Regions from separate parts of the Solibacillus ferritrahens genome, predicted to be linked through region 1. Evidence: riboswitches for the same ligand, from Rfam matches in the RefSeq annotation. Region 1 holds a riboswitch; each other region holds the start of a gene.

Region 1 (5,969 bases):
GAAGAAGTGTATAAGCAGTTAACGGAAGCTGTACCTCAGGCAAATATATTGATACAGACTTATTTTGAGGCATTAACTTCATTTGAGCGCTTATGTAATTTACCTGTCGCAGGTATTGGCTTAGATTTCGTACACGGTAAGAAAGAAAATATGAAATCGCTTTTACAATATGGTTTCCCTAAGGATAAAACGTTAAGTATCGGAATAATTAACGGTCGGGATATATGGTCCGTTAACTTAGCAGAAGCTGTTTCTACAATAAGTACAGTTAAGCAACTAAGTGGTGTTAATGATTTATGGATTAGTTCTTCCTGCAGTCTACAGCACGTCCCTGTTACAAAAAAATCAGAACAAAATCTTCCGCATGAATTATACGATGCGCTTGCTTTTGCAGACGAAAAAATACGTGAAATTGCACATATAACAAATTACATTCAGCATGGAACGTGGAGTAAAGAAGGTATCGTCGCAGATAGCATTAAAGTGATTGAATCTTTGGCAACACACGCTATACGAAAAAATGAGCAAGTTAAAGCTTTAGTTGAAGGAATTAAGGATTCCGATTTCTCACGTTCTGTCCCATTTAAAGAACGCCAAGTACTGCAAAAGAAATCGTTAAAGCTTCCTGATTTCCCTACGACAACAATTGGGAGCTTTCCTCAATCTCAACTAGTAAAGAAAACACGTTCGGCATGGCGCAAGAAGGAAATTACAGACGAACAATACGATGCGTTTGTAAAGGAAGAAACGGCTCGTTGGATTCAAATTCAAGAAGAAATTGGGTTAGACGTATTAGTACATGGAGAATTTGAACGAACAGATATGGTGGAATATTTCGGAGAGCATTTGACTGGATTTGCCTTTACGAAAAATGCTTGGGTTGTTTCATACGGTTCCCGTTGCGTTAAACCACCAATCATATACGGTGATGTCGAATGGACACATCCAATGACCATTAAAGAGGTAGTGGAAGCGCAAAAACTTACTTCAAGATATGTAAAAGGCATGCTTACTGGACCTATCACTATTTTAAATTGGTCATTCGTTCGCGAGGACATTTCAAGAAAAGAAGTGGCATTCCAGCTAGGTTTAGCGATTCAGCAGGAAGTAAAGGCACTTGAAGATGCAGGCATAAAAATTATCCAAATTGATGAACCTGCACTTCGGGAAGGGCTTCCTTTACGCAAAGAAAATTGGGATGAATATTTACAATGGGCGGTGGATTCGTTTAAGCTCGCAACATCAAAAGTTGCGGTAGATACACAAATTCATACCCATATGTGCTATTGCGAATTCAATGATTTTATCGATCCAATCCGCGCATTGGATGCAGATGTTATTTCATTGGAAACTTCAAGAAGCCATGGAGAGCTAATTAATTCGTTAAAAGTTCATCCATATGAGCTTGGAATTGGTTTAGGCGTTTATGATATTCATAGCCCCCGTATTCCAAGTGTAGCTGAAATTAGTTCGATATTAGAAGAGAGTCTTGCTGTCATTCCTACAGAACAATTTTGGGTTAATCCTGACTGTGGTTTAAAAACGCGACATGAGTCTGAAACGATTGCTTCATTAACGAATATGGTAGAAGCCGCTAAGCTATTACGCGCGCAAGTATTATCTGTCTGATTTCACTAAAATACAGTAAACCACTAAGAACAAAACATTAGTGGTTTACTCTTCCAATTATATTTCGATTGCTAATTCATTTAAGTTTAGTCATTGTAGGATAGCTATTTGTATTACTCTCCCCTTATTGTTTACAAATAGCTATCTAAGAATAACTAAATTTTACTGGAAAAGGTTTAAATTTAACATTTAATTAAAAGGGAAGAACGGTGTGAATCCGTCGCTGTCCCGCAACTGTGATTCGGAGCAACTCACAATAAACCACTATTGCCGAAAATGGGAAGGTGTGAGGAGCGTTGATGATAAGCCAGGAGACCTGCCTTTTCAAGTACAAACCATTAACCTACGCGGATAGGAGGTTTAGAGTATGAAAGTAAATATTCTTCATGCTCATAGTGCGACAATTATACAAAGGTTTTCATTGCGAAAAAGAAAACTTCTCTTGTATTCCTTGTCTCTTTATGAAGCGACCATTTAGCAACAACTTCAATTTACAATGTTGCTATTTTTTTTGGACTATAGGAGGAATATAATATGCAATTGGACAAAGTACTTCAATTTATGCAATTGATGAATGAAGTAATTTCAACACATCAAACAGAGGCAGATGCAAATACCATTAAAAGCATTAAACAACAATTGTTAGCGCAATCACCAAATGATTATAAGGAAATTACAGCTGCCTGTTTTCAAAAGACAACCGACTTTTATATTAACAAACTAAAAGAATTTGTTTTATTTAATAATCTGCATGAAGCTACAGAAAGTATAAAAAAATATGCGGAGCAACTAATTAATCAATCTCCACAAGAATATAAAGAGATCAATTATGCATATTTACATGTAAAATACGAATTAATTGGTCTAGCCGTTGATAACAGCAAATAAAGTTATTAAATGAAAAATGTTTTAAATTGAAGCCTCTGCAAACAATAAAAGAGAATGGTCATATTATTTATTTTGAATTCTTAATTGATGAACAGCCGCATTACATAGCGGTAGATATCGAAACTATTGATGCTGAATAATTGAAATCACCATGATCTATTGATAACCAGACGTCAACTATCATCATTTTCATTAAGTAAATAAATTAAGGAACAGTCTCTCATTCATTATGTAAGACTGTTCCTTTTCTTTATAAACAAAACAGGTCGAATTCCTTTGATAACTGTGTTAAAAAGGCAATGCCAGCGACACTATTGCCGACTTGATCGATTGCAGGACCATAAATCCCTATTCCAATTGGACCTTGTAGGTGCTCAATTGCCCCATTTTTCACAACTGCGATTATCGCTCCGGACACACCGCTTTTTGCCGGTAACCCAATGAAAGCCGCGAACTTCCCTGATGCATTGTACATTCCGCAGGTGAACATTAATGCTTTAGCAATATGGATCACTTCTTTACTGCAAGTGGCGGTACTCTTTTCACCATTAGTCGCAAAATAAAGAGCCATTTTCGCTAAATCCTCTACATTGACCGATATGGAGCAGAGCTGTAAATATACTTGCAATGCTTCCTCTACGTTTGATTTTAAAAACCCATTTGCCTGCAAAATATAGGCAATCGCGCGGTTATAATCGGCCGCATGATATTCTGATAAATAAACTTCGTTGTCGATGTGTACTTTCTTCCCTATAATTTGCTCTAAAAATAGAGTTACTGATTTCACCTTTTCGTACATCGTTTCCCCTGGTAATAAAGATGCTACTGTAATTGCACCTGCATTAATCATCGGGTTAAATGGCTTATTATTGTGACTTTCTAAACGGACGATAGAATCAAAGGAATCACCTGTAGGTTCAACATCAACATAACGCAAAATTTCCTCGATGCCATGGTGATTCATTGCCACCATAAAACTAAATACCTTTACTACACTTTGAAGCGTAAAAAGTTGTGTACATTCACCAAAATCTATCTTATCTTCCATTGATACTAAACTGACAGCAAAAGCATCCGGATTAGCCGTAGCAAGAGCCGGGATATATGTCGCAACCTTACCTTTAGCCGTCATCTGTGCAGCATGTTCATAAATTCCCTGTAGTTTTTTCATTTATGGCTACTAGCTACCCACCTCTCAATACTATCTATTACGAATTCTTCCCCATTTTATCCGTTATTATAAAACCTTAAAAATCAGGTTATGGAAACCTTGATTATTCATTAAGCGTCAATTGTTAAAAATAACCAAAGGAGTTCACACAATGAGTTATATTATGAATTTACGAAAGAAAGTTGGTACTGCTCCCCTTATTATGGTTGGTGCTTGTGTGCTCATTTTTAATGAACATAAGCAATTACTAATGCAATTAAGGAAAGATAATGGTTGCTGGGGACTTGCAGGTGGATCGATGGAACTAGGGGAAACATTAGAAGATGTAGCTATGCGTGAAATGTACGAAGAAACTGGGCTTACAGCAAATCGTCTACAACAGTTTGGTATATTCTCCGGCAAAGAATTATATTATCAATACCCCCATGGAGATGAAGTATATGTTGTTGCCACAACTTTTATTTGCGACGACTACTACGGTTCATTGCGTTATGATTCCGATGAAGCGAAAGATTTAAAATTCTTTTCTTTGGATGCTTTGCCTGAAAAAATCAGCCCCCCTGACCAAGTAGTAATCCGCAAATATTTAGATGCAAATGTAATATAATGCTTATCAGCTAGTTTTCTTGAATTTCAAAAGGCTACTGAAATTTCCATTCAATAGCCTCTTCTATGTTGATATTATGTCATCAATTCATATTGTGTAGCGTGGTTCCGTCCATTCCGCTTCGTTGCGTAAAGCGCCTCGTCTGCATGTTCAAAAATGGATTTTTCTGTATCCCCTTCTTTAAACGTAGCACACCCTATACTTACCGTCATTCTTCCTATTGTCGGCCAAATCGTTTGCTCAATCTTTATATTTAGATTTTGTGCAATTTGAATTGCTTCATCTTCAGCGGTTTCGCCTAACAGTAAAACAAATTCTTCCCCACCAAATCTTGCGGCGGTATCATTTTCACGTGCCGTAGTATTTAAAATCAGCGCCAATTGAGCCAATACTAAATCTCCAACTGCATGCCCGTATGTATCATTTACTTGTTTAAAATGGTCAATATCCAGGACGAGTAATGAAAAAGGAACACCTTCCTGATTATATTTTATTACATGATGAGTAAGCTGTTGCTGGAACCAACGCCGATTTGCAATTCCTGTTAAGTTATCTGTATTTGAAATTTCCTTAAGCTCTTCATTTATACAAATTAGTTGTTCTTGTTTTTTTTCAATTTCTTTGTTAATTCGGTGAAGATCCTCAAATGCTATAGTTTTTTCTTTATATGCCTCTTCCAACAGTTTCTTTGCATGACGAACTTCACGCTCATAGTCAATTCTTTTTTTCATTGACATAAAAACAAAAGACACGAATACTTCTTCTTCCGATTGAAGTTGCTTTGCATTAACTAAACACGGAATCGTTTGCCCTTCTGTATTTTGTACATGAATAAACAACTCATCGACCAAACGATAAATCGACATATTCGGATATAGATAGGAATGAAAAATTAATTTACTACTTGAAGAAAATAATTTTTCAATATGTTTTCCGATTAGATCTTCCCGTTTGAAATTTGTCCACACTAAAAATGTTTCATTTACATTTACAATTGTATACTGCATATCGGTTTCTATATATCCACAAGGTAATTGAGATAATCGACTATCCATTTATATTTCTCCCCTATCCTCGCTTTAAATATTGTAAAATGATTTCTGCAGTTAAATTTGGAGCACTTAAATGCGGGTAATGGCCTCTTGTATTTAAAATAACTAATTCACTATCCAATATATGTTCATTTAAATAGTCCCCTACTTCAATTGGGACAATGCTGTCATTCGCACATTGCAAGATTAATGTGGGAAGCTGCAACTCACCTAATCGTTGACGATAGTCACTAAAGAAAGTTACTTCAGCGAACTGTCGTGCAATACTAGGATTGGTCGAAACAAAAGTTCTTTCAAGTGTTTTGGTTAAAATTGAGTCACTGGATTGATCCATTGCCAAAGGTGCCATATAGCTTGCCCAGCCTTCAAAATTCATTTCCATCGTTTCCAGTAGCTCTTCAATTTCGCTGCGGCTGAAGCCCCCTGTATAGCTTCCTTCATTTAAATAGCAAGGAGATGGTCCGATCATAATTAATTTTGAAAAGTATTGTGGTCTTTTAATTGCTGCAAGCATACCAATCATCGAACTTACGGAATGTCCAATAAAAATAACATTTTCAAGTTGATATGCTTCAATGACATCGATGACATCTTGTGCATAACCATCCAAACTATTGTATTT
Region 2 (5,969 bases), on a different contig from region 1:
TTGTGAAAATATACGAATAAGACTTCGCGTGAATCGCTTCAAACGATCCGAAAACTGTTAATACCGCTTTTTCCTGAAAATCAGGTGTATACTTAGCGATTTCATTCATGCCAATGTTCGTTTGTACTGTATCAAGCAATGTCAGGCCGCCGAACACTTTTTTGTACGTATCTTGGTGCTCGAATTCCTTCCATTGTTTGACGTCTTTACTGACTGCAATTTCCTCTGGGAACCATATTTGTTTCCATTGCTGATCCCAAAAAATACGTGCGAGTTCACTCGTTGGGGTATTCCAGTTGACCGCTTTATACGTTAAATTTGACATGCGACACACTCCTCAATTGTAAGTAAACGTTGGCGTACGTAATAAACGGTTTTAATACCACGCGTCCACGCATAAATGTAGGCTTTTGCTAATTGTTCTGTGTTCCACTGGTCCGTTACGTAAAGTGTCATGGAAATTCCTTGGTCAATATGCTTTTGCGCGGCTGCGTAAAGGTCGATCAGTTCATACGGATTTACATCATAGGCTTCTGTATAGAGTTCCTCATTGTCATTTGTTAAAAATGGCATCGGATAAATGGTACGGCTGTCCGCATAGTCACGTACTTCCACACGTTCCGTAACAGGGGAGATAGAAGCCGTACAGCTGCGGATGTATGAGATACTGCCTGTCGGAGCGATCGCCAATCTGTAGGAGTGGAATAACCCATGCTCCAATACGTCAGACTTCAACTGGTGCCACATATTTTGAGTAATAATCGGTGTAGCCCCAAGTGCTTTAATCACACCAGGTGTAAGTTCTATTTCTTCTTTGTTTATATACTTTTCAAAATAAACCCCGCTCGCATAATCGCTTTCCTCAAATCGGTAAAATGTTTCGTTCTTTTCCTTCGCAATTTCCATTGATGCTTTTAACGAGTAATAGTTCAATGCTTCCATAAACGCATCGATAAATTCGATGGACTCTTTGGAACCATAACGGATTCCGCTTTGTACGAGGTGTCCATGCAAGTTCATAACACCTAATCCAACAGAGTGCATTACTTTGTTCGCTTTAGATACAGAAGGAACGTTGACGATATCTGTCATAGTTGAAACATTCGTCAAAAGACGCATTGCTGTATCGACAAGCTGACCGAAATCCTGAACTTTCGTTGCTTCATGAATGTCAATTGAACCTAGGTTACAAGAAACATCGAGGCCATATTCATTCGGCTCATTTTGATCGGTAACAACACTTGTTTGTTGGTACTGAAGTATTTCGGTGCATAGATTGGACATCTTCACACGACCGATTTCCTTTAATGGATGAGCGTTATTAACATTATCATCAAATATTTCGAACGGATAACCCGATTCAAATTGAGCTTTTTTGATTTCCGTATATAATTTACGTGCATTTAATCGTTTCAGTTTACGGATGTTCGGATTATCCAATAGCTCGTAGTACATTTCCGTAATCGAAATTTCCGACATGCGTTTTCCGTATTCTTTATAAATGTCATAAGAACTAAACAAGACGATATCTTTATCGCGGCGCATCAGTTCAAAGAAAATATCCGGAAGAATAATCCCTGTTGAGAGTGTGGCAAGACGGATTTTATCGTCTGCATTTGGTTTTTTGGAAGAGATGAACGCCTCAATATCTCCGTGGAAAACATTTAAGTAGACGACTCCAGAACCATTTCGTTGCCCAAGCTGATTCGAATAACTAAAGGAGTTTTCCAGCAGTTTCGCAACTGGCATTACCCCGCTCGCACGGTTTAATATCCCTTTAATCGGATCACCTAAAGGACGCAGATCGGTTAAGTTTACTCCGACACCGCCTCCTAATCGGGAAAGCTCCAGGCAATAGCCGATGTTTTCGGCAATCGAATTCATCGTGTCGTCCATCGTCAGTTTAAAGCATGAGACAAGCTCACCGCGTGCTTTTTTCCCGCTGTTTAAAGCAGTAGGTGTTGCCGGCTGATAGGCAGTCATGACCGCTTTAATGGCCTTTTCTGCCAATGCTTCATCACCCTGTGCTAAATAAAGGGCAATAATAACGATTCGGTCTTCATATTTTTCAAGAATTTCTTTTCCGTCTCTGCTTTTCATTGCATAGCTATCGTAAAATTTCGAAGCACTCATAAACGAGGGGAAACGGAATTTATACGCATACGCTTTTTTGTACATCCGTTTAATAAAATCCATTGAGTACATTTCAAGAAATTCTTTTTCATAATAGCCTTCATCAACTAAATAGCGTACTTTTTCCTCAATATCGATAAAGTAGCGTAAACGGACATTCACGTCTTCTAGGAAATAGCGGCGTGTTGCTTCTTTATCTTTTGCTAAATCCAGTTCACCCGTAGCACGGTAACGATTTAATATGTCATTGTTTAATTTTAAATATTGTTTCATCATTAAACCTCTTTCCAAATGGAATAATAGTAATTTTTAATGGTTTCGTAATTGAATGGGGTCCCACGTAATTCTAGTTTCTCGATTAACGGAATGCCGTATTTTGTTGCTAAAAGATCACCTGCTCGGCCGAAAAAAGCATGACCGAAATTACGGTTCCCGCTTACGATAATTCCTTTGCATTGATTGTAGTTCGCAGTCATGAACTGATCGACGATAGGGGGGACAGAGCCTAATCCATCCGTATATGTAAATAGCAGATACGGCGCATCGATTTTATCCACATCGGCTAAATCCTTTGCAGGCAAGCCAAGTTTTTGCACGATGTATCGTACATTGCCAGTTCGTGAAGCATAAATAATCATGCAGTTATTTCAGAAATTCGGTTAATAATGGAAGTTGGCTCTGCGATAAATTCTCCGTTGATTTCGAATAAAGGGACAGATAGAAAGCCTGCATCGAGTACTTTTTGCTTTGCCGTTTCGTCCTGGTCAATATTAATAATCTCGACTTGTAAGTTCGCAGCATCAAGTTCGGATTTTACCCATAGGCATTTTGGACAGATTGTTTTCGTATAAAGTTTCATTAATAGAATCCCTCGCTATAAAGATATTTATTGTGCTGTACGTTCTAAAGAAAATATAAAAAGGCTATCCCGGGAAAAAAAGGATAGCCTGAAATGGAAACGTAAATGGAAAAATTGCGCCTCCATTTCCTATTCCCCGAAGAAATGTACGTAGTTTTAACACGGCAGGTCTCCTGGCTTTGCGTCATCCATCAGACGTACCTTCCCATGCACGTGGCACAGTGGCAATTTTAGTCTTCAGTCAGCATTTACAGTTGCGGGGACAGCGTTGGTTTTGCACCAAACTTCCCTTTTAAACTACATTTAGTAGTACCGTGATAAAAAAACACAATATATGGTTGTGAATTGAGTATAAGCCGTTCCAAAGTAAAAGTAAAGGAAAGAAATATAACTTGATCAGCTATTGTACTTTTTAAAGAGAAAGTTGACAGAACTAATACCTATACAAATCAAAAAGGAACTAAAAAACACATTGCCCAAAACTTCGAATGAACAATGTGTCATATTAATGCTTTAATTCTCTTTTCCACATGACGTAATTATAGGTTGCTTGAATAGCAAATAAAATGGTGATGAAAAATGTTATGAAAATAAACAACCTAGAAAATCCTAGCATTAAATAAATGACTCCGATTGAAAGTATACATATTGGAATCGAATAGACAGTACGCCAAAATTTTCGGCGGTATGAAAGGGCATAATAATTGAACTTAAAACCTTTATCAACTTTCGGTTTTTTTCTGTAATAAAGATATAAGCCAATCGAAATAATAAAAGAAGTAACAATAGGGATGGCGAGGATGAATAAATTTAAGTTTTGGAAATTCACTGTAGTCCTCCTTCTAAAATCCTTATGTTGGTTCATCACCATAAGTTGGGGATGACATTATTGAAAAAATAAGATTCGCTACGGGAAAACGCGTTGAAGCGTCTGTTGTACTACATTCCGGGGCAGGCATTTCGGGCGGTGTGGCTACAAAGCCTTTGTAGATTGAATTGTTAATGAAATAAATAGCGGAAGGAATTTCCGTTATTTCGAAAATGACATAAAAAATAGTCAAAATAAGGGGAGAAATTTCCGTTATTGACCTAAAAAACATGAAATTTCAGGATTTTATTTGAAATAACGGTAAAACGTTCCCTTATTTACCCCAAAATGAGCTGCATCCTTCAAATAACGGTAAAATCTTCCCTTATTTTAGGCGGGCACTGAAAAATTTAAAATAAGGCACTTTCTATCTACTAAGGCGTTTTGTCCACTCGAAGTTGGACGGACGCTTCAAAATCAAAATTTTCGGATTGGTGGGCCTCGTAAACGGCAATAAAGGCAGTGATAAAGACACGTCAAGCGGCTTTAGCGCTGTCTTGCCGTAGCCCATCAATTATTCAAGTGAAATTTTATTAGAAAATCAACCTCATGTTATGGTGATGAACCTTTATGTTTTGTAATTTCCATTATATAGTAGATGGGGCGGAATTTCATTAATTGGGGATAAATTCTATACCTTTACTTACCTTCTGATATATCTTAGGAAGGTTTTTTTATATTTGCGCTGTGGGCAGTTGTCAGTTACTTGGATATGCTACCACCATTAAAACAAGATAAATATAAGTTTAAAAAAATTGAATGTTTTACAATATATGCTAATTATATCTTGACACTCGATATATACACATTTTAATATATGTAATATCGATATATCGACAGTCAATATATGGAGGGCCTATGATTCCTTTATCAGAACCAACGTATTTAATTTTATTAGCATTAATAAAAGAACCAACGCATGGCTATGGCATTATTAAAGCAATTTCAGAGGTAAGCGAAGGGCAGTATGAAATCGCACCGGGAACGCTTTATGGGGTATTAAAAAATATTGAAAAACAAAAGTTAATTGAAGTAGTTGGTGTTGATTTAGACAATCGAAAGAAAAAGATTTATGCCATTACAGATGCAGGAAAAGAAGCGCTAATCTATGAACAACGACGTTATGAAAAGCTATTATTATTTACATACAAATTAAATGGTGAGGGATAAGATGGCAATTACACGAACATTGAGTAAAAGATTTAATTCATTTGAAGCTGAAGAACAATGGTTAAACGAGCTTGCCCAAAGCGGTTGGCGTCTTGTAGATTACGATAAAAAAGAAATTGGTGAAAACTATTATATATTTAAAGTTGATTTAGATGCGGTAAATATGCGATACAAAATTGATTTCAGAAGTTTAAAAGATAAAGAAGAGTTTGATGATTATAAGAAGCTTTTCCATGAAGCTGGTTGGGAGCTAATTGCAAAAAATCATTATTATATGAAACATATTTTCATATCAATTGAGGGAAAGGATATTTTTTCAGATCAATTATCACTCATTGACCGTGAACGAAGATTTCGCAATATAATGTCATTTTATGTAATTGGATTTGCGGCTGCAGTAATTGGCGCATATATTGCAACATTTTATTTTGATTACGATTGGTTAAATGCTCTTATTATTATGGGGATACCAGTAGTTATATGGTATAGCTATGGGTTATACAAATTCCATAAAAAAGTACGTCAATTACAACATGGGAGGTAATGAGATGAAATATTTGAAAACACTCGATAATATATTCTTTTTCATGTCACTATTTGGAATTATCCCATTAATTTTAGCTGCATTTGATGTATATCGCCAGCAAGTTCAAGATTATAAAATTGTGTTTTTATTCTCGTTATATATCGGAGTAATTGGTTCCTTTATTTTAAAAAAGTACAAAACAAAAAAATATGAGCAACTCATGAGAAAAGGTGTACCAGAATCTATGAATTAGTAAATCAATTTTTTAAATAGTAAGCAAAGATAGAAAGGAGCTTGTTATGAAAAAGATACTACCATTCCTATTCGCCATGCTCGTCTTAACTGGGTGTAGTGAGCAAAATGAAATGGAGGGCCAAGGAGTCATCAATACAGAAGCGCCACTTGTTGAACGG
Region 3 (5,969 bases), on a different contig from region 1:
ATATGTATAGGAGCTGACTGCTGTGGCGAACGAGAATGGGAAAACAGTCAAAATTAAGCTAATTTCCTCCATCATTCCTACCGAGGGCGAGCTTGAAAAATACGAAATGTGGCTGGAAGGCAACTGTGTAGAAAAAGGCGCTAATCATTATTTACGCTATGAGGAAATTCAGGAAGACGCACGAATTCAAACGACAATAAAGCTAAATGAAGCGAAAGCCTTTATAATGCGAAGCGGTGGTGTCAACATGCGTCTCCCTTTAAATCCAGGCTTACGGGAAAATGGGCATTATGAAAGTCCATTCGGATCATTGCCAATCGTTACCGATACACATCAGTTAGCCATTGAAGTAACACAAAACGAAAAAGTATCAGGGCGTTTTAAAACGCAATATGATCTTATAATAGGCGGCAATTCTGTCGGACAATACACATTGGAAATTCAATTTACGGAGGTATATTCATGAACGCAGTAGAACAATTACAGCAATCGATTAAAGACACTTTAAAAGCGGCAATCAATCAGGCCGGCCTAGTCGAAGCTGACACAGAAGTAAATATTCACCTGGAAACACCAAAGGACAAAGCAAACGGTGATTTTGCCACAAACGTAGCGATGCAATTAACTAAACTGGCGAAAAAGCCGCCGCGTGCCATTGCAGAAAGCATTTTAGAGAATGTAAATACAGAAGGGACAGATATCGAAAAAATCGAAATCGCAGGTCCTGGCTTCTTAAACATTACAGTTCGTAAAGACTTTTTGGCAGGTGTAGTAAAAGCAGCATTCGAACAAGGTGAAAATTACGGTCGTTCTACTGCTGGTGCTGGTGAAAAAGTACAAGTCGAGTTCGTATCGGCGAATCCAACAGGCGACTTACACTTAGGACATGCCCGCGGTGCTTCTGTTGGGGATTCTTTATGTAACGTTATGGATTTTGCCGGTTTTGATGTATCTCGCGAATACTACATTAATGATGCAGGTAACCAAATCAACAACTTAGCGTACTCATTAGAGGCACGCTATAAACAGGCTTTAGGCATGGATGCTGAGATGCCGGAAGATGGCTATCACGGTCCAGATATAATCGCTATCGCTGGGAAATTAGCTGAAGAATTTGGTGCTTCGATTTTAGACAAAACTGAAGAAGAACGCTTCAAATTTTTCCGTGAGCATGGCCTAAAACTGGAATTAGCAAAATTACAAAATGACTTGAAAAACTTCCGTGTTGAATTTGATGTATGGTATTCAGAAACATCTTTATATGAAAACGGTAAAATCGATGTTGCATTAGAGAAATTAAAATCAAATGGCCATGTATTTGATGAAGAGGGAGCAACTTGGTTCCGTTCAACAACATTTGGAGATGACAAGGATCGAGTGTTAATTAAAAACGATGGTTCATTCACATATTTAACTCCGGATATTGCTTACCATGAAGATAAATTACGTCGCGGATTTGATAAATTAATCAATATTTGGGGTGCTGACCACCATGGCTATATCCCACGTATGAAAGCGGCTATTGAAGCACTTGGCTATGAGCGTGAAACATTGGAAGTCGAAGTAATTCAAATGGTTCAGCTTTACAAGAACGGCGAGAAATTCAAAATGAGTAAGCGTACAGGTAATGCTGTAACAATGCGTGAGTTAGTGGAAGAAGTAGGTCTGGATGCAGTACGTTATTTCTTCGTGAAAACTGCAGGAGATTCTCACATGGACTTCGATTTAGATTTAGCAGTATCACAATCGAATGAAAACCCAGTGTATTATGCGCAGTATGCACATGCACGTATTTCATCAATTTTACGTGCAGCAAGCGAGCAAGGTTTTGAAGCATCATTGGAAAACCTGAACTTACTTGTAGCAGAAAAAGAAGAAGATGTTCTGAAAAAGGTAGGTGCATTCCCGCAAATCGTGGCAGATGCAGCGAAACACCGTACACCGCACCGTATCGCGAACTATATCCAGGACTTAGCAGCAGCATTCCATAGCTTCTACAATGCAGAAAAAGTTTTAAACCAAGATAATAAAGAGCTAACTGAAGCTCGTTTAGCATTAATTACAGCAGTAAAAACAACTTTAGCCAATGCATTGAAACTAATTGGAGTAAGTGCACCTGAGAAAATGTAATTTATATTTCAAAACACCCTATTTCCTTTATGCGGAAAATAGGGTGTTTTTTCATTAGCTTGAATATATTCTCCTTTCTCCCGCAATCGTTCCACTTTAGACTTGCAATGCCACCTCTATGAAGTAAGTGAATCCCTACAAAGAAGCTAGGGATATCTATTGACTTGTAAATTTCTGAAACGTACTATTAATTTAACGAAATAACGATGCATGACAACAAACACGAGGTGGTGCTTTTCATGAGCAAGGAATTATTTATTCAAACAGACGAGCAGCGACAATGGTTGGAAAAACTCGAAACAATTTCAGAGAGCGTGAAACAACTCGCCCAACAAACAGATGAACAAGCGACATTTCCATTTGAAAATTTCCGGAAACTGCGGGAAATCGGTTATACAAAAATAACGTTGCCAAAAGAATACGGTGGGGATGGCCTCACATTATATGATGCGATCTTACTTCATGAAACTTTGGCAAGCTATTGCGGTAGCACGGGGCTAGCTGTATCATGGACAATTCAAAATGTAGGCGAAATTTTTGAGAATCGTTACTGGAATCCACAAAAGCTCGACTGGTTTGGAGGAGAAATCGCAAATGGTGCAACAGTAAATCGTGCGGTAAGCGAGTTTGCGATGGGGAGCCCAGTGCGCGGCGGACGTCCGGCGACATCGGCAAAACGTGATGGCAACCATTATATAATTACCGGGCGTAAAAACTATACGAGCGGTGCACCCGATCTAGATTACTTTTTAGTATCAGCTTGGATCGAAGACGAGGACCAGTTAGGATTTTTCCTTGTTCCGAAAACGGTGCAAGGAGTATCGGTGGAAAATACATGGGATGTGGCGTCGATGCGCGGTACAGGAAGCGATGATTTAGTGCTGGACAATGTACGCATTGATCAAACGAACTTAGTGGAAATTCCAAACTATACAACTGGCTTTAAGTTGAACGGTTGGTTGCTCCTCATCCCAGCGACTTATTTAGGGATTGCACAGGCTGCAAGGGATTATGCGGTAGATTTTGCAAATAGCCATTCACCGAATAGTATTAAAGGGACAATTGCCCAGCTGCCTAATATACAAACACTGATTGGAGAAATGGATTTAGCATTGACGAACGCACGCTTTACCATTTACGGAGTAGCCGGGTTATACAATGACCCAACAAAAAAGAAGACACTTATAAATGAAATCAATATTGCCAAACATGTTGTGACAAATACAGCGATTGAAGTCGTTGATAAAGCGATGCGTTTAGTCGGAGCAAAGAGCTTGCAACGATCCAACCCACTTCAACGCTATTACCGTGATGTTCGTGCAGGCTTACACAATCCGCCAATGGATGATATTACGATAAAGCGTTTAGCGGAGACAGCAATTGAAAACAATTTAAAAGCTAAAGAGTAACCTGTTCTTTTATTACACCACACGTGGTCCGATTTCAATCAGATTAAAACAAATTATCTGAAACTTTGGCGGATTTTGCATACAATAAATGAAATATCCGCTATAATAATATTATTAATTAAATATGTACTATAAAGGTTCTTACTATATCCAATTAAAGTAAGAAGTAAAAGGGAAATCGGTTCAACTCCGATGCGGTCCCGCCACTGTAATTGCTAGTTTTGAGCTATATGCCACTGAAATTTTTGGGAAGGCAGCTCATAAACGCTAACGCATAAGCCAGGAGACCTGCCTTTATAATGCCCAATTAATGCCTACGCGGATAGGATGCGGTAAATGAATTTTTTATTTGAATTTATTTGCTTACATAAAGCTTCCTATTTTGTAGGAGGCTTTTTATTTTTGTGTAAAATTACAGGTTAGAACAATTTTAGGAGGAATTAATTACATATGAAAACTTGGCAACGACTTTCTTCAACAGGAATCTTCTCCATTATGCTTCTTGCAGGATGTGGAGTAGAAGAAACAGCAGTTGAAAAAGATACAGCACAACAATCGACAAAAGCGGCTGAGGAACAAGCGCAGTTTCCTGTAACGGTAACTGATGCTTTAAACAAAGAAGTGACAGTGGAAAAAGCACCTGAACGCATTATTTCCCTCATTCCGTCCAATACAGAAATATTATTTGGCTTAGGCTTAAATGAACAAATTATTGGAGTATCCGATAATGATAATTACCCGGAAGAAGCTCAGACAAAAGAAAAAGTCGGTGGAATGGAATTTAACTTGGAACAATTGATTGCATTGCAGCCAGATCTAGTAGTAGCTCATGAATCAGGTCTTTATAGCTTTAACGAAGAAGGTATTGCGCAACTTGAATCAGTGGGTATTCCTGTATTTGTAGTGAAAAATACTACAACATTTGAAGAAACATATACGACTATTGAACAAATTGGGCAATTAACAGGGAAAACCGCTGAGGCAACAGAGATGATTGCATCCATTCAAAAAGGAATTCAAGACATTGAAGTTAAAGTGGCTGATTTAGAAGAAAAATCTGTGTTTATCGTAGTGGGCACAGAGCCGGACTTATATGCAGCAGGACAGGAAACATTTATTAATGAAATGCTAGAAGTGTTAAATGTAGAAAATGCAGTACAAGAACTTGGGTGGCCGATGTATAGCTCTGAGCAATTTGTTGACAGTAATCCGGACGAAGTGATTGTAACATATGAAAATGACTATGATAGCATCGTAAATAATTCTGCCTATGCCGAAATGGATGCAATTAAAAATGGCAATGTTCATGTAGTGGATGGGGATACGACGAGTCGCCAAGGTCCACGTATTGTAGAAGGTATTGAATCACTAGGTGAGGCAATTTATCCAGATGTATTTAAAGAATAGTAAGTATATATATGCTTATATTGCTTCCATTGCATTGCTTCTTTGCAGTTTGTGGATTGGGGTATCATTTGGAACGGTTAATATCCCGATTTCGACATTGTGGGATAAAGCGACAGATCCGATTGCTTATAGTATACTTTGGAAAATTCGAATGCCACGCGTAATTTTAGCCGCAATTGTTGGTGCATCACTTGCGATTGCAGGTGCGGCTTTTCAGGGGCTCTTAAAAAATCCATTGGCCGATCCGTATACGCTAGGGATTTCATCAGGTGCATCAGTCGGAGCAGTTATGACGATTTTTTTAGGTATCTCGATTCCTGTTCTTGGTGCATTTACATTACCTGTATTTAGTATGGCAGGTGCCGCATTTACAATGGTCATAGTATTATCATTTGCCCGACTTGTGGATCGTTCTATGAAAATGGAAACGTTAATCTTAACAGGAATTATATTTAGCTCGTTTTTAGGTTCATGTATCTCATTAATGGTTGCTTTAACGGGGGAAGAGCTTAGAGCTATTATTGGTTGGCTGCTTGGCAGTGTATCGATGCGCGGCTGGTCATATGTAAATATGGTTTTACCATTCATGATTATCGGTACGAGTATTATATGGTTCAACCGCCGTGAGCTGAATGCGATGATATACGGAGAGGAACGTGCCCAGTACTTAGGGGTAAATGTGAAGCGAAGTAAATATATGATTTTAGCAGGCGGCTCCATCTTAACAGGGTCTGCTGTAGCTGCATCCGGTACGATTGGTTTTGTCGGTTTAGTTGTCCCACACATGATTCGTCTATTAGTTGGAGCCGATCATCGACATTTACTGACATTATCCTTTTTAAATGGTGCCAGTCTACTCGTCATTTGCGACTTAGTATCACGTACCATCATCTCACCTGTAGAGCTCCCAATTGGCGTGATTACGTCGTTTATTGGTGCACCGGTATTTGCCTATATTTTCTTTAAGCAACGTAGAAAGGTTGTTGCATAATGTTAAAAGTGAACGAATTGTCGGGTGGTTAT
Region 4 (5,969 bases), on a different contig from region 1:
TTCAGTTTCTTCCTCTATCCGAGGTAATATCCCTTCGTATTTGACAAGCTTTTTTGTCGGTAATTGTGCAATTAAATCCTCTACATATGCTCGTTTACCGTTATGTGCGCCTCCGAGTATAATGAACATCTTGCACCTCCTATAAAGTCTTCAATGGAATCCCAGCTAAGCGTATAAATTGTTCGGTGGTTGGCAATCGTTTGCTGAAATGTCTGCTCTGTAAAACCATATTTCGCAAGCAGTATCCGAATGACACCACCATGAACAATCAATGTATATTCTTTCTCTTGTTGAACAATTTCATGAACACCCGTTAAAACGCGCTGTTGAAACTGTAAAAAGTGCTCCCCGTTAGGAGTTGGCATATTTACCGGATCATCTATCCAGGCCCGGTAAGTATCGTTATGCTGTAGTTGTTCATATGTACACATTTCAAAATCCCCGAAATGCAGTTCCCTTAAGTTTTTGTTTTGATAATATGAAGCATGCGGAAAATAGCATTGCGCTGTTTCACGGCAACGCAACAAATCACTTCCAAATACTTCATTTGTGTGGATTGGCATCTGTGCCTGAACCATCTTTAATATCGGCTCATCTGTCCAGCCAATATATTTTCTTTCTATATTCGCTTTTGTCTTTTCATGACGAATTAAATGCAAAGTAATACCGTCAGCCATAGTACAACCTCCAACCCTTCTCCTAAAGCACCGAGTAAATCACCGCTCATCCCGCCAAAATGCTTTTGCGTCCATTTCCGGTAAAAGAAAATAGATAGCAGCATAACAATAACTAAAATAAATAAGCTGTACATCGAAAAATAAATCCATACCCCTAAAAATAATATAGAAAAAAAGCTTATGATTAGCATCAGTTTCTTTGGAATGATAATGGATTTAAAATAAGCTGCGAGCCCTGTCTGCTTGGCCGTTTGCATCGTTAAAAAGTAAATGAGCATCCCTAAACGTGCAATAAAAGGGATAAAAATAATAAAGGGAATAATCTCCTCATGACCATTTAAAAGCATTTCATAAATAACACCGACTTTTAACAGCAATAAGCAAAAAACACTGATGACACCGAAAGCACCTGTACGCGGATCATCCAAAATTTCCAATCGTTTTTCTTTTTCACCATAGGAAAAAAAGGCGTCGCTCATATCAATCCAGCCATCTAAATGCAGACCGCCTGTCAGAATAATGAACATAATTACGATTAAAATCGCCAAAAGCAGACTCGAAATGTCACTATAACTTGAGATGACAAAAACACCACCACTAATCATTACGCCTATGAATAAACCAACGATCGGTAAGAAAGCGTACATCCATGTAACCGACTTGGCATTCATATCGAGCTGCCTCTTAATTGGTACTGCCGAGAAGAACTGCCATGCTAATAAAAATCCTGTAAAGCTGTTTTTCAACTTGCCCACTCCTTATTTCCATTGCTGTACAAGCTGATATTGTACTTCATATGCTTCATCGCTATGTTGGACAATCCACTGATGAAGTTCTCCCAAAAGTTTACGATATAAATTTACCTCATTATAACGAGAAGGCAATTCGTCTAACACTTCATTTGATACAACTACTATTGTAGCACCTTGCTGATGCCAAGCTAGCAATTGCTTTTGCAGCGATTCAATACAATTATTGATATATTCGCTATTTTTGCATTCTGCTTCATAGTTAAAAAGTACATTCGAAAGCCAGGTTGTCACACATTCAAAAAGCACGACTGCATCTTTTGAAAGTTGTTGTATCGTTAAAGGAATCTGTACTTGCATTTCCACCGTGTTCCAGGTAGCGTTTTGGTTTTGACGGTCCCACTGATGGCGGACAATCCGTTTTTTCATTTCATCATCAAATGATACTCCCGTAGCGACATAGTAAAGCAACTTATTTTCACCTAACCGCCTCGCATATTTTTCTGCAAAAGCACTTTTCCCGCTGCGTACACCACCTGTTATAAAAATCAATCGTATGCCTCCTTTCCAGTTCAAAAAGAACATGCCCAACTAAGGCATGTTCTTCTATTCTATAACTATTTAAACAATTCCGGATATACTGATTGTGCCATAATTTCTACTGCTTCACCAATACGTGGTCCAGGACGTGACATAATATCGCCATCCACTAAATAAACTGCCTTGTCTGTGACTGCTTGTATTTTATCCCACCCTGTACGTCCTAAAATTTCTTCGACCGCATTTTCCATATAAGTTGCAGGTGAAATAATAATTTCAGGATTGCGAGTAATAACATCCTCTTCTGTCACACTAATCCAGCTCGTCTGATCAGCATAAATATTTTCGATATTTGCATAATCCATTATTTCTTGCTGGAAAGTACTGTTGCCGGTTGTCCAAAGATCCGGAGCTGGGGACACTTCGTAATACACTTTTTTCTTCGTATCGATTGTTTCTGTTTTTTCTTGTACTGTCTTAATTTGTGCTTTAATATCGGCTACAACTTCTTCACCTTTTTCTTCGATACCCATTACTTCTGACAACTGAATAATATCTGAATAAACATCATCGAATGTCGTGGCAGAAGCAATAACAAATACTTTCAGACCCGCATCTTCCAGTTGAGCAATTTGTGCTTCCTCCCCAATTGTATATGCCACAACTACATCCGGATCCAATTCCAAAATTCGTTCTGCATTAATGACGGTAGACGTTGAAACACGTTCAATTTTTTGTGCTGCTTCCGGATATGTATCAAAGTCCGTTGCACCGATAATTTGTTCACCTACTCCTAGTTCAAACAAAATCTCTGTATTGCTTGGCTGTAGTGAAATAATCGTTTCCGGGACTTCATCAAATGTCACCTCAACACCACGGTCATCGACAACTGTATAAGGAGCGCCATCATTTTTGGTTGTAGCTTGCTCCTCATTTTTAACGTCCTTTTCTGTTTTTTCCTCATCTGATCCACATGCTGCTAGTAATAATGTTGCCGCTAATGCAACGACCCATTTGTTATTCAATTTCATTTGTTGTAACTCCTTTTTTCTTTTTCGTTGGATAAGATTTTGAGATAAATGGAATTTCTTCCTGCTGATGCTGTTGATTCATATAGACCGCCATGACAAAAAATACATTGGCAAGCAGCCCGAGAAAATCAAACAGAATTTCATCCACTTCTCTTTCTTCGCTTACTTTATGTAATGCCCTGTAAGACTTTTTCGCCTCGCTGCGACAAATATGCAGTCTTGCGGCACTTTCAATTCCCTGTGGCAGGACAAACTGCTGAATCGTTTCCCCGACTTCACTTACATAAAAATCGTATCGATCGCTTAACCATAGTAAATCTTCAGATGTAATAGCTAATTTACCGCGGACCGAACCATTGGCATGATAGGCTAGCGGCTGAATCTTTTTTAAATCTTCAAGCACAATCTGACCTAATGCATCATCGACTAATGTTGGAAATACTGCGCCGATTCGCGTTGTTAAAGAATCCGTCCGAATCTCATAGTCAACACAGCTTGATTTTTCCCGCATAAACGGATAGCAGGAATAACGAATATCTTTTTTCATATAGTTCTCCTCACTTCAAGTAGTGCCTCCTCGCAATTATTGAGTGAACGAAAAAAAGCCACCCAAGAAAATGGATGGCTTCAAAAATCAATAAAAGGGTGCAAAACGCTCATTCGATCAGTGATTGCCGTACATTCTCTTTAATTCCGAAGAGGGATGTTACGATAAGAAAAAGATTGGTCTCCTGGCTCTGCGTTTCACTTTACTCACAAGTACCTTCCCGCTATATTAGCAGTGGTATTACACTTATTTTCATCAACGCTTACAGTTACGGATATAGCTTCGGATTTACACCGAATTCCCATTTATGCATCATGCATCTTTTTCCTGCAAATTTATTCAATTTGTCTTTATCACTTTAGCATATAAAAAATTTTATGCAAACTACATTTTATAAACATTCAGGACATTTGCCGTAAATCTCAAATTTATGTGCTTCTACAGCATACCCCGGCAACTTTTCACCAAGCATTTCCATTGGGCAGACGGATAGCTCTTTTACTTTACCACAATCACGGCAAATAAAATGATGGTGATGGTGGTCTGACTCGCAGTGCATGCGGAAATTACGCTCACCGTTTAATTCCGTTTCTTCCAAAATATCAAGCTCGACAAAAGTCGCTAAGTTGCGATAGATCGTATCGAAGCTCATCCCAGGGAAATCCTTTTTCAATACTGACAGCAAATCACGGGCAGTCAAATATTTATCAGTAGCTGCAAACATATCCAAAATCAATTCTCGTTTATCGGTCTTTTTATAGCCGTTTTCCTTTAATATTTCCCACGCGCGAGTTGCATTCATAGTACTTCTTCCCCTTTCGATTTAATCGATACTTTTAGCACAATTTTTTTGATAAATATAACTAGCAATAAAATAATGATCGATGTGACAACAATTGTTCCACCAGGTGCTAAGTTTAAGTAAAATGCAGAAATCAATCCAATAATTACTGCCAGCTCTCCAAATACAATTGCTAAAATAATGGCTTCTTTAAATCCACGCGCCAACCGCATCGCAGCGGCTACCGGTAATGTCATCAAGCTTGATACAAGTAAAATCCCTACGATTCGCATACTTGCGGCAATGACTAATGCAACCACTACCATAAACAGCAGATGAATCCACTTTGCAGGTAAGCCACTCGCTTTAGCGTATTCTTCATCAAACGATAAAACAAAGAGTTCTTTAAAAAACAGAACTAAAAATAATACGACAACGACCGCAATCGCCATCACAACATACAAATCCTGCCGCGATACAGCGGAAACTGAGCCGAATAAATAGCTCATCAGATCGGTATTAAAGCCACTTGCCAACGAAATAAATATCGCGCTAATTCCGATACCACCTGACATAATAATCGGAATCGCAAGTTCTTCATAATGTTTATACAGTCGACGTAAACGCTCAATTAAAATCGAGCCACTTACAGATGCCACAATACCTAGATAAATAGGGTTTAGCAATGCCAGTCCTGCGAATGACTGACTTAAGTAAAGACTTCCAGCGATACCGGCAAGTGTTACATGCGATAAAGCATCTGCTATTAACGACAATCGACGAACAACGATAAACACCCCTAGAAGCGGTGCAATCACGCCAATAATCAATCCCGAGAAAAAGGCATTTTGTAAAAATTCATAGTTTAATATTGCTTCTATCATAACGGCGGTCTACTCCTTAATGAATCTTTCGAACAGAGTGACCGTTCCAGCTAGCGATCTGTTCTTCCGAAATCGTATCAAAATCATTTTTATATCCGTGGAAATGGATCGATTGATTTAGGCATGCTACATGACTGACACGATCCGAAACCGTATCAACATCATGCGTAACTAAAATCATCGTCATATTGTGATGCTTATTCAAGTGTGCAAGCATATCATAGAATGCCTGCACATTTTCGCGGTCAATTCCTACTGTAGGTTCGTCTAAAATAAGGAGCTTAGGGTCTGACACTAAAGCACGTGCGATAAATACGCGTTGCTGTTGGCCACCAGAAAGCTGCCCAATATTACGCTTCAAATATTTTTCCATACCGACATCCTTTAAAGCACCCTTCACTAAAATGTCAGCATCTTTTGGATATCGTTTAAATAACCCAACCTTTTGTACCAAACCGCTTTTTACAACTTCTTCAACTGTTGCAGGGAAACCGGAATTAAAGGCATTGGACTTTTGCGACACATAGCCAATCCATTCACGGTGCTTAAAATGATTGGCTTGTTCGCCAAATAATTTAATTTCTCCAGACATTGGCTTCAATAGACCTAAAATTAATTTTAAAAGTGTCGATTTTCCAGAGCCATTTTGCCCCATTAACGCCAAAAAGTCGCCCTCATGAACGCGTAAAGAAATATTTTTCAAAGCTTGTGTGTATTCATATTGAAATGAAACATCCTTCAATTCAATTAGTATTTTTTT

What was found. A riboswitch is a leader RNA that binds a small molecule or an ion and turns the genes downstream of it on or off. The one in region 1 is predicted to bind cobalamin.
Region 2: linked by a shared signal. The riboswitch ahead of SNE38_RS04710 (glutaredoxin family protein) and the one ahead of SNE38_RS18385 (hypothetical protein) in region 1 are both predicted to bind cobalamin.
Region 3: linked by a shared signal. The riboswitch ahead of SNE38_RS05870 (ABC transporter substrate-binding protein) and the one ahead of SNE38_RS18385 (hypothetical protein) in region 1 are both predicted to bind cobalamin.
Region 4: linked by a shared signal. The riboswitch ahead of SNE38_RS10395 (hypothetical protein) and the one ahead of SNE38_RS18385 (hypothetical protein) in region 1 are both predicted to bind cobalamin.

The regions. Positions count from the first base shown of each region.
Region 1 is NZ_JAXCLE010000032.1:6,551-12,519, forward strand. It holds gene metE (5-methyltetrahydropteroyltriglutamate--homocysteine S-methyltransferase) at 1-1,629, shown strand, start outside; cobalamin riboswitch at 1,785-1,967, shown strand; gene SNE38_RS18385 (hypothetical protein) at 2,164-2,517, shown strand; gene glsA (glutaminase A) at 2,768-3,688, opposite strand; gene SNE38_RS18395 (NUDIX hydrolase) at 3,840-4,295, shown strand; gene SNE38_RS18400 (sensor domain-containing diguanylate cyclase) at 4,370-5,350, opposite strand; gene SNE38_RS18405 (alpha/beta fold hydrolase) at 5,364-5,969, opposite strand, start outside.
Region 2 is NZ_JAXCLE010000003.1:144,671-150,639, forward strand. It holds gene SNE38_RS04695 (ribonucleotide-diphosphate reductase subunit beta) at 1-325, opposite strand, end outside; gene nrdE (class 1b ribonucleoside-diphosphate reductase subunit alpha) at 313-2,406, opposite strand; gene nrdI (class Ib ribonucleoside-diphosphate reductase assembly flavoprotein NrdI) at 2,409-2,771, opposite strand; gene SNE38_RS04710 (glutaredoxin family protein) at 2,768-2,992, opposite strand; cobalamin riboswitch at 3,139-3,324, opposite strand; gene SNE38_RS04715 (PadR family transcriptional regulator) at 4,719-5,030, shown strand; gene SNE38_RS04720 (DUF2812 domain-containing protein) at 5,032-5,574, shown strand; gene SNE38_RS04725 (hypothetical protein) at 5,579-5,809, shown strand; gene SNE38_RS04730 (lipoprotein) at 5,856-5,969, shown strand, end outside.
Region 3 is NZ_JAXCLE010000004.1:111,141-117,109, forward strand. It holds gene SNE38_RS05855 (DUF1934 domain-containing protein) at 23-466, shown strand; gene argS (arginine--tRNA ligase) at 463-2,130, shown strand; gene SNE38_RS05865 (acyl-CoA dehydrogenase family protein) at 2,370-3,539, shown strand; cobalamin riboswitch at 3,658-3,849, shown strand; gene SNE38_RS05870 (ABC transporter substrate-binding protein) at 3,990-4,946, shown strand; gene SNE38_RS05875 (FecCD family ABC transporter permease) at 4,930-5,937, shown strand; gene SNE38_RS05880 (adenosylcobinamide amidohydrolase) at 5,937-5,969, shown strand, end outside.
Region 4 is NZ_JAXCLE010000009.1:40,034-46,002, reverse strand. It holds gene SNE38_RS10420 (bifunctional adenosylcobinamide kinase/adenosylcobinamide-phosphate guanylyltransferase) at 1-129, opposite strand, end outside; gene SNE38_RS10415 (histidine phosphatase family protein) at 81-677, opposite strand; gene cobS (adenosylcobinamide-GDP ribazoletransferase) at 650-1,432, opposite strand; gene SNE38_RS10405 (bifunctional adenosylcobinamide kinase/adenosylcobinamide-phosphate guanylyltransferase) at 1,436-1,978, opposite strand; gene SNE38_RS10400 (ABC transporter substrate-binding protein) at 2,044-2,997, opposite strand; gene SNE38_RS10395 (hypothetical protein) at 2,984-3,544, opposite strand; cobalamin riboswitch at 3,702-3,883, opposite strand; gene SNE38_RS10390 (Fur family transcriptional regulator) at 3,936-4,346, opposite strand; gene SNE38_RS10385 (metal ABC transporter permease) at 4,343-5,209, opposite strand; gene SNE38_RS10380 (metal ABC transporter ATP-binding protein) at 5,226-5,969, opposite strand, start outside.